Pseudorhizobium banfieldiae: one gene and its partner. The main gene of each other region encodes a partner of the protein of the gene in region 2 in a complex. Links are inferred from orthologs where the notes say so. Each region holds a gene or a part of one and is shown on either strand. Other genes may lie near its edges.

The links.
Region 1: the proteins of pnp (region 2) and NT26_RS06390 are in contact, whole or in part, in a cryo-EM structure (PDB 9QH0), measured with the Escherichia coli proteins. The link is inferred for Pseudorhizobium banfieldiae from one-to-one orthologs.

What each region holds. Positions count from the first base shown.
Region 1 is NZ_FO082820.1:1,323,407-1,327,117, forward strand. Bases 101-3,496 are described here. They hold NT26_RS06390 (Rne/Rng family ribonuclease), read right to left. Parts: upstream 3,115-3,496; coding sequence 301-3,114; downstream 101-300. Other genes in these bases: NT26_RS06385 (DsbA family protein), read right to left, coding at 101-106. In the rest of the region: more of NT26_RS06385, read right to left, coding at 1-100. UniProt on the Escherichia coli protein: Endoribonuclease that plays a central role in RNA processing and decay. Required for the maturation of 5S and 16S rRNAs and the majority of tRNAs. Also involved in the degradation of most mRNAs.
Region 2 is NZ_FO082820.1:3,909,941-3,913,173, reverse strand. The notes cover bases 197-3,114. They hold pnp (polyribonucleotide nucleotidyltransferase), read right to left. Parts: upstream 2,774-3,114; coding sequence 620-2,773; downstream 197-619. Other genes in these bases: rpsO (30S ribosomal protein S15), read right to left, coding at 3,077-3,114; NT26_RS18865 (class I SAM-dependent methyltransferase), read right to left, coding at 197-541. Outside these bases: more of NT26_RS18865, read right to left, coding at 1-196; more of rpsO, read right to left, coding at 3,115-3,233. UniProt on the Escherichia coli protein: Involved in mRNA degradation. Catalyzes the phosphorolysis of single-stranded polyribonucleotides processively in the 3'- to 5'-direction. Also involved, along with RNase II, in tRNA processing.

The DNA of each region.
Region 1 (3,711 bases), 2.6 Mb from region 2 along the record:
GCCCCATCTCCTTCTTCTCATCCTCCTCGAGAGCGAGCGCCGGTGTCAGCCACAATGCGGTCATCAGCATCGAACCGAGTGCTAAGGTTTTGGAGCGGGCAAGCATGGATCTACCTCGTGAGATGGGTGTTGCGGCGGGAATATCCGCGATTTGGGGCAAAGCTAAGCCAAGCGCGGTCGCTACAGGAACAAAAAAACAGATACGTTCCGGCTACTGACGATCACTTCTGCGTTGCCGACGCCATTCAAGGAAATGGCCGCCGTGAGGCGGCCATCTGATTAGCGAGGACGGGGAAAGTCTCAGAAGAAACCGCGTCGCTGCCACCAGCCGGCCTTCTTCGGCTTCGGCGGCTCACCGTCCGATTCATCAACGGCAGGCTCCGAGCTCTTCACCACGGGGTCCGATGAACTGATGTTGGACGCCCGATTGGCACGCGCAGGCTTCTGTTCTTCTTCCGACGGAGCATCGGCTTGCGGAGCTTCCTCGCCAAGAGCGGCATCGACCTGGGGGGCAATGTTCGCTTCGGCTACGGGCTCTGCGGCCTCGGCAACGATCTCAAGTTCGGCTTCGGCGGGCGTGACTTCAGCAGTCACTGCCTTTTTCCGGCTCCGGCGGGGCTTGGCGGGAGCAGGTACTCCCTCCATCACCTCGGTTGCAGCGGCGGTTTCCGCAGCCGCCGTTTCACCGGTCGGGGTTTCCGTCGCGGCTACCTCAGGAACTGCCTCGTCCTCGGCGCCGGACTCATCGCCCGAGGCATCGGTCTCGTCAGATGCGGATGTCTCCATCCCGTCCTCCGGCCGGTTGCGCCGGCCACCGCGCTTGCCCCGGCGGCGGCGCTTGCGGCGTCCGTTTTCATCACCTTCCGCACCCTCGGAGGCTTCGGTGCCGGCTTCGGAATCATCCGCATCGCTGCCTTCCTCGATATCCGAGTCCCCATCGTCGGCCTCTGAAGCGGCTACGCCTTCCTGGCGGTCTCCACCCTTGCCGCCGCGCCGGCGACGCCGACGCTTGCGCTTGCGGCCGTTCTGCTCTTCGCCCTGGGCCGAGGAAGCCGTAGCCGGGGCAGCGTTGGCATTGCCCGCCTCTTCGTCTTCTTCATCCTCCTCGATGACGATGTCGTCATCGTCCTCCTCCACGGGGAAGGCGGCGAACTGCATCAGGCTTTCGATCCTGACGGGGTTCTCCACCGGCTCGCCGCGGTCGATGGCAAAGTGGCTGGAGCCGATTCCCTCATCGGACTCGATGTAGATCGACACGCCAAAACGCTTCTCGTAATCCACGACGGTGTTGCGCTTCTGGTTGAGTAGATAAAGCGCGGTCTCGGGCGTGGTGCGCACCGTGATGTCGTGAGTGGTATTCTTGAGCAGGTGCTCCTCGACGCCGCGCAGCACATGAAGCGCAACCGACGACTGGGACCGGACATGGCCGGTGCCGCCGCAGTGCGTGCAGATCTGCGTGGTCGATTCCAGCACGCTGGCACGAATCCGCTGGCGCGACATTTCGAGCAGGCCGAAGTGCGAGATGCGGCCCACCTGGATGCGGGCGCGGTCGTTCTTCAGGCAGTCCTTGAGCTTCTTCTCGACAGCGCGGTTGTTGCGCTTTTCTTCCATGTCGATGAAGTCGATGACGATCAGACCGGCGAGGTCGCGCAAGCGAAGCTGGCGTGCGACTTCCTCGGCCGCCTCAAGGTTCGTCTGGAGGGCGGTTTCCTCGATGGAGTGCTCGCGGGTCGAGCGACCGGAGTTGACGTCGATGGCGACGAGCGCCTCGGTCTGGTTCATGATCAGGTAGCCGCCGGACTTCAGCGTCACTTGTGGCTGCAACATCCGGTCGAGCTGCGCTTCGATGCCCGAGCGCGAGAAGATCGGATGCAGGTCGCGGTAAGGCTGGACCACCTTGGCGTGGCTCGGCATCAGCATCTTCATGAAGTCCTTGGCTTCACGATAGCCTTCTTCGCCGGCAACGACGATTTCCGAGATGTCCTTGTTGTAGAGGTCGCGGATCGACCGCTTGATGAGCGAGCCTTCCTCGTAGACGAGGCACGGCGCGGTGGAATTGAGCGTCAGCGTCCGGACGTTCTCCCACAGGCGCATCAGGTATTCGAAATCGCGCTTGATCTCGACGCGGGTGCGGTTGGCGCCGGCGGTGCGGACGATCACGCCCATGCCCTGCGGCACTTCCAGTTCGCGGGCAATTTCCTTTAGGCGCTTGCGGTCCTGCGGCTGGGTGATCTTACGGGAAATGCCCCCGCCGCGCGCGGTGTTCGGCATCAGCACCGAATAACGGCCGGCAAGCGAGAGATAGGTCGTTAGGGCCGCGCCCTTGTTGCCGCGCTCTTCCTTGGCAACCTGTACTAGCAGGATCTGGCGGCGCTTGATGACTTCCTGGATACGGTATTGTTTGCGGGGCTTGCGGACGACGCGATCGGGAACCTCTTCCATCGCATCTTCGGCGCCGACCGATTCGATTTCTTCCTTCTCGCCATCATCGCTGTCGTCATCGTCGGAGTGACGGCGACCGCGGACGTCTTCGGAGATCGAATCGGTTTCGACCATCGCCGCCATTTCAGTCGGCGTGTCCTTGTCCTCGTCTGTGCCTTCGCTGCGCTCTGCAACCTCGGATGCTTCGGCTTCCGCCGTCTTCTTGCGCGAGCGGCTGCGGCGCGGTTTGGCCTTCGGCTTTTCGGCGGCGACCTCATCGCCGGGGCTGGCCTCGGCAGCCTCGGAGCCGGCTTCGCTTTGCGAAGTGTCAAGCGCCGCATCGTCCGCCTGCGGCTGCGCGGCGTCGGCCGGGTCGCTGGCCTCGTCCTCGGCGATCTTCTTCTGTTCCTCTTCCTCGGCCTGCATCAGCGCCTGGCGATCGGCGAGAGGGATCTGGTAATAGTCGGGATGGATCTCAGCGAAAGCCAGGAAGCCGTGGCGGTTGCCGCCATAATCGACGAACGCGGCCTGAAGCGAGGGCTCAACCCTCGTCACCTTTGCCAGATAGATGTTGCCGCGGATCTGTTTCTTGTGCTGGGATTCGAAATCGAATTCTTCGATACGGTTGCCGCGAACGACGACTACCCGCGTCTCCTCTTCGTGAGACGCGTCGATGAGCATTTTGTCTGCCATGTATATTCTGCTCCTCGGCGCAGCCGAGCAGGTGCAAAAAAGCCTGCCGCACGGACAGGCCTTTCATGCAGGATGGTGATTGCGCCGGAAAAATTGGTTCCCGCAGGATGCGCTTGCGACGACGCCCGGACGGCTGACAGAGCTTCTGGCTCCCTCAGGGTATCCCGGTTCTGAAACACTTGCCGCAACATAAAAGTCCAAACGAGAACGACGATAGCTTAGGCTCGAGGCCCGGTGAGGTGCTCCATGTGAGCGTGGATGGCATGCCATCCGGTATTGTTCCGGCCACTGCCGGGAAGATTGCGTATCAGGATCAAAGTGTACAGACGGCGGATGACTGTCCGGTTTCGGCGCCAGGTCCCTGGGGCTGGCAGGCCTGCCGGAAGACTATCCCGTCAACACCTTAGTCCTCATCCGCCTTGTATGGTTTCTGCGACATAATAGCAAGGGAAAAGCCAGGGCCGCCTTATTGTGGATTAAATGAGAAGGCTACTGGAAGTGGTTGATTCGCCAGCGCTGGCGGGCCAGATGTCGAGGGACCATCGTGGTGTCCTTCGATGCGAATTCCGGTCGTCGGCAGGGCGATCGGCATCGTCA
Region 2 (3,233 bases):
CGGAGCCCGGATCAACGCGGTCATGGGAGAACATCCCCGGTGCGGCCTGGAAGCGGCCTTCCACCGTGACCGGCAGCTTCTTCAGCGCCTGAATGGCAGCCGTCGCATCCTGCGGTCGCGCCAGCCAGATCGCCACGCCATGATACTTCGGGGTGTAATCGAGCTGTATGCCGAGCTTGAGCAGCGTGTTTCGCAAGGGCTGGATACCGTCCTCCTTGCCGCCGGCAACGATGATCATCCCGCCTTGCCTGACGCGCTCCAGCGCTTCCGCCACACGGTTCTCGTTCTCGCCCTTGTGCTTGCCGCACAGGACAAGAGCCATGTCATAGTCGTGCCCCTCGGCTTCGGGAAGGGTCCCTTCCGGCAGGAAGCGGAACATCGGCCGGAACGGCTGTACCGCCGTCACCTTTGCCGCGAAGCCTTCCGGAAAGCCCAGCCCGGCTTCCGCCCCCAGGAAGAGAACACGCTCGCCCGCCAGCGGGACCGGGACTGCTCCGGTGGCGAAAGGATGGAAGAGTGTCTTCAGGGCATCTCGGCTCATCGCGGCTGACCTTCGAAAATGGATAAAGAAAAGGCGCGGAAACCATCCCGCGCCTCGATGCTTCAGGAAAGAAGAACCTTACTCGGCAGCTTCGCCGCCTTCGCTCTTCTTTTCCTTCTTCTCCTGCGGGATCTCCTGACCGGTCGCTTGGTCGACGACCTTCATGGACAGGCGAACCTTGCCGCGCTCGTCGAAGCCCATCAGCTTCACCCAGACCTTGTCGCCTTCCTTGACGACGTCGGTCGTCTTTGCAACGCGGTCGGCTGCGAGCTGCGAGATATGCACGAGGCCGTCACGCGCACCGAAGAAGTTGACGAAGGCGCCGAAATCGGCGGTCTTGACGACCGTTCCTTCGTAGACGGCGCCGACTTCCGGTTCCGCAACGATCGAATGGATCCACTTGCGGGCTGCCTCGATCTCCTTGCCGGAGGACGAGGCGATCTTGACGGTGCCGTCGTCCTCGATGTTGATCTTGGCGCCGGTCTTTTCCACGATTTCGCGGATGACCTTGCCGCCCGAGCCGATGACTTCGCGGATCTTGTCGACCGGGATGTTCATCACTTCGATGCGTGGAGCGAATTCGCCCAGCTGCCCACGGCTTTCCGTGATGGCGTTGGCCATTTCGTTGAGGATGTGCTTGCGGCCACCCTGCGCCTGGCCGAGTGCGACCTTCATGATCTCTTCGGTGATGCCGGCGATCTTGATGTCCATCTGCAGCGAGGTGATGCCGTCGGCCGTACCCGCCACCTTGAAGTCCATGTCGCCGAGATGGTCCTCGTCGCCGAGAATGTCGGAGAGAACGGCGAAGCGTTCACCTTCGAGGATCAGACCCATGGCGATACCGGCCACCGGCTTTGCGATCGGAACGCCGGCATCCATCAGCGCAAGCGAGGTGCCGCAGACGGTTGCCATGGAGGACGACCCGTTGGATTCGGTGATCTCCGAAACCACGCGCAGCGTGTAGGGGAACTGCTCGGCGGTCGGCAGCATCGGGCGGATGGCGCGCCATGCGAGCTTGCCGTGGCCGATCTCGCGACGACCCGGGGAACCCATGCGGCCCGTCTCACCAACCGAGTAGGGCGGGAAGTTGTAGTGGAGCAGGAAGCGCTCCTTGTACATGCCGGTCAGTGAGTCGACATACTGCTCGTCTTCGCCGGTGCCCAGCGTCGCAACCACGATCGCCTGGGTTTCGCCGCGGGTGAACAGGGCGGAGCCGTGCGTGCGGGGCAGGATACCGACTTCCGAAACGATCGGACGGACGGTTTCCAGGTCACGGCCGTCGATGCGGTTCTTGGTGTCGAGGATGTTCCAACGAACGATCTTTGCCTGCAGGTGCTTGAAGACGGCACCGATGACTTCCGGTGTATACTTCGGCTCCATGCCTTCCGGGAAGAAGTGCGCCTTCACCTTGGCCTTGACGGCGTCGACGGCGGCGTAGCGGTCGGCCTTCTGGGTGATCTTGTAGGCGTCGCGCAGTTCCGCCTCAAAGTGCTGCAGCATTTCGGCTTCAAGTGCCGAGTGATCTTCGGGCTGGAAGTCGCGCGGCTCCTTGGCAGCCACTTCTGCGAGCTTGATGATCGCGTCGATGACCGGCTGGAAGCCCTTATGGCCGAACATGACGGCGCCGAGCATCACATCTTCCGGCAGTTCCTTGGCTTCAGACTCGACCATCAGGACGGCGTCCTGGGTGCCGGCAACGACGAGGTCGAGTGTCGACTCGTCCATCTCGTCGAGATGCGGGTTCAGCACGTATTCGCCATTGATGTAGCCGACGCGCGCGCCGCCGATCGGGCCCATGAAGGGAACGCCGGAAAGCGTCAGGGCTGCCGAGGTGGCAACCATGGAGAGGATGTCGGGGTTGTTTTCCAGATCATGCTGGATGACCGTGACGACGACCTGCGTGTCGTTCTTGTAACCTTCCGGAAAGAGCGGACGGATCGGGCGGTCGATCAGGCGGGAAACGAGGGTCTCGTTCTCCGACGGGCGGCCTTCACGCTTGAAGTAGCCGCCAGGAATCTTGCCGGCGGCATAGGTCTTTTCCTGATAGTTGACGGTCAGCGGGAAGAAGTCCTGGCCCGGCTTCGGCGATTTGGCCGAAACAACGGTCGCAAGAACGACGGTCTCGCCGTAGGTGGCGAGGACGGCACCGTCCGCCTGGCGGGCGATCTTGCCGGTTTCCAGCTTGAGCGGACGTCCGGCCCACTCGATTTCAACAGAATGCGTATCGAACATTATTCGTGTCCTTCGTGGCGCGGCCTCGAAGCGTCCGAGGACGGTACGGCCGGCGCGTGTGGTGACGTGACACGGGCAAGACAACGGGAGGCTTTCGGTCCGGCGGATCATCTCGATCCTGACGAGCCAGGCGATGTGCCTGGCGAAAGCATCCGGCAATCCTGCCCCATGGCAGGTCATCGGTTGATTTGGCGGGTCCGGCCCATCCGGCCTGCCAGTCTGACCCCTTCGGGGCCAGCATTTCCGATCATGCGGAAATAGGCATGGCGGGCGTCTCCTGCGAGGCGCCCGCCATGAAGCGTCTTAGCGGCGGATACCCAGGCTGGCGATCAGCTTGGTGTAGCGGCCTTCGTCCTTCTTCTTGAGGTAGTCAAGAAGCGAGCGGCGGCTGGAAACCATCGCGAGCAGACCACGGCGGGAATGGTTATCCTTCTTGTGGCCCTTGAAGTGTTCGGTCAGG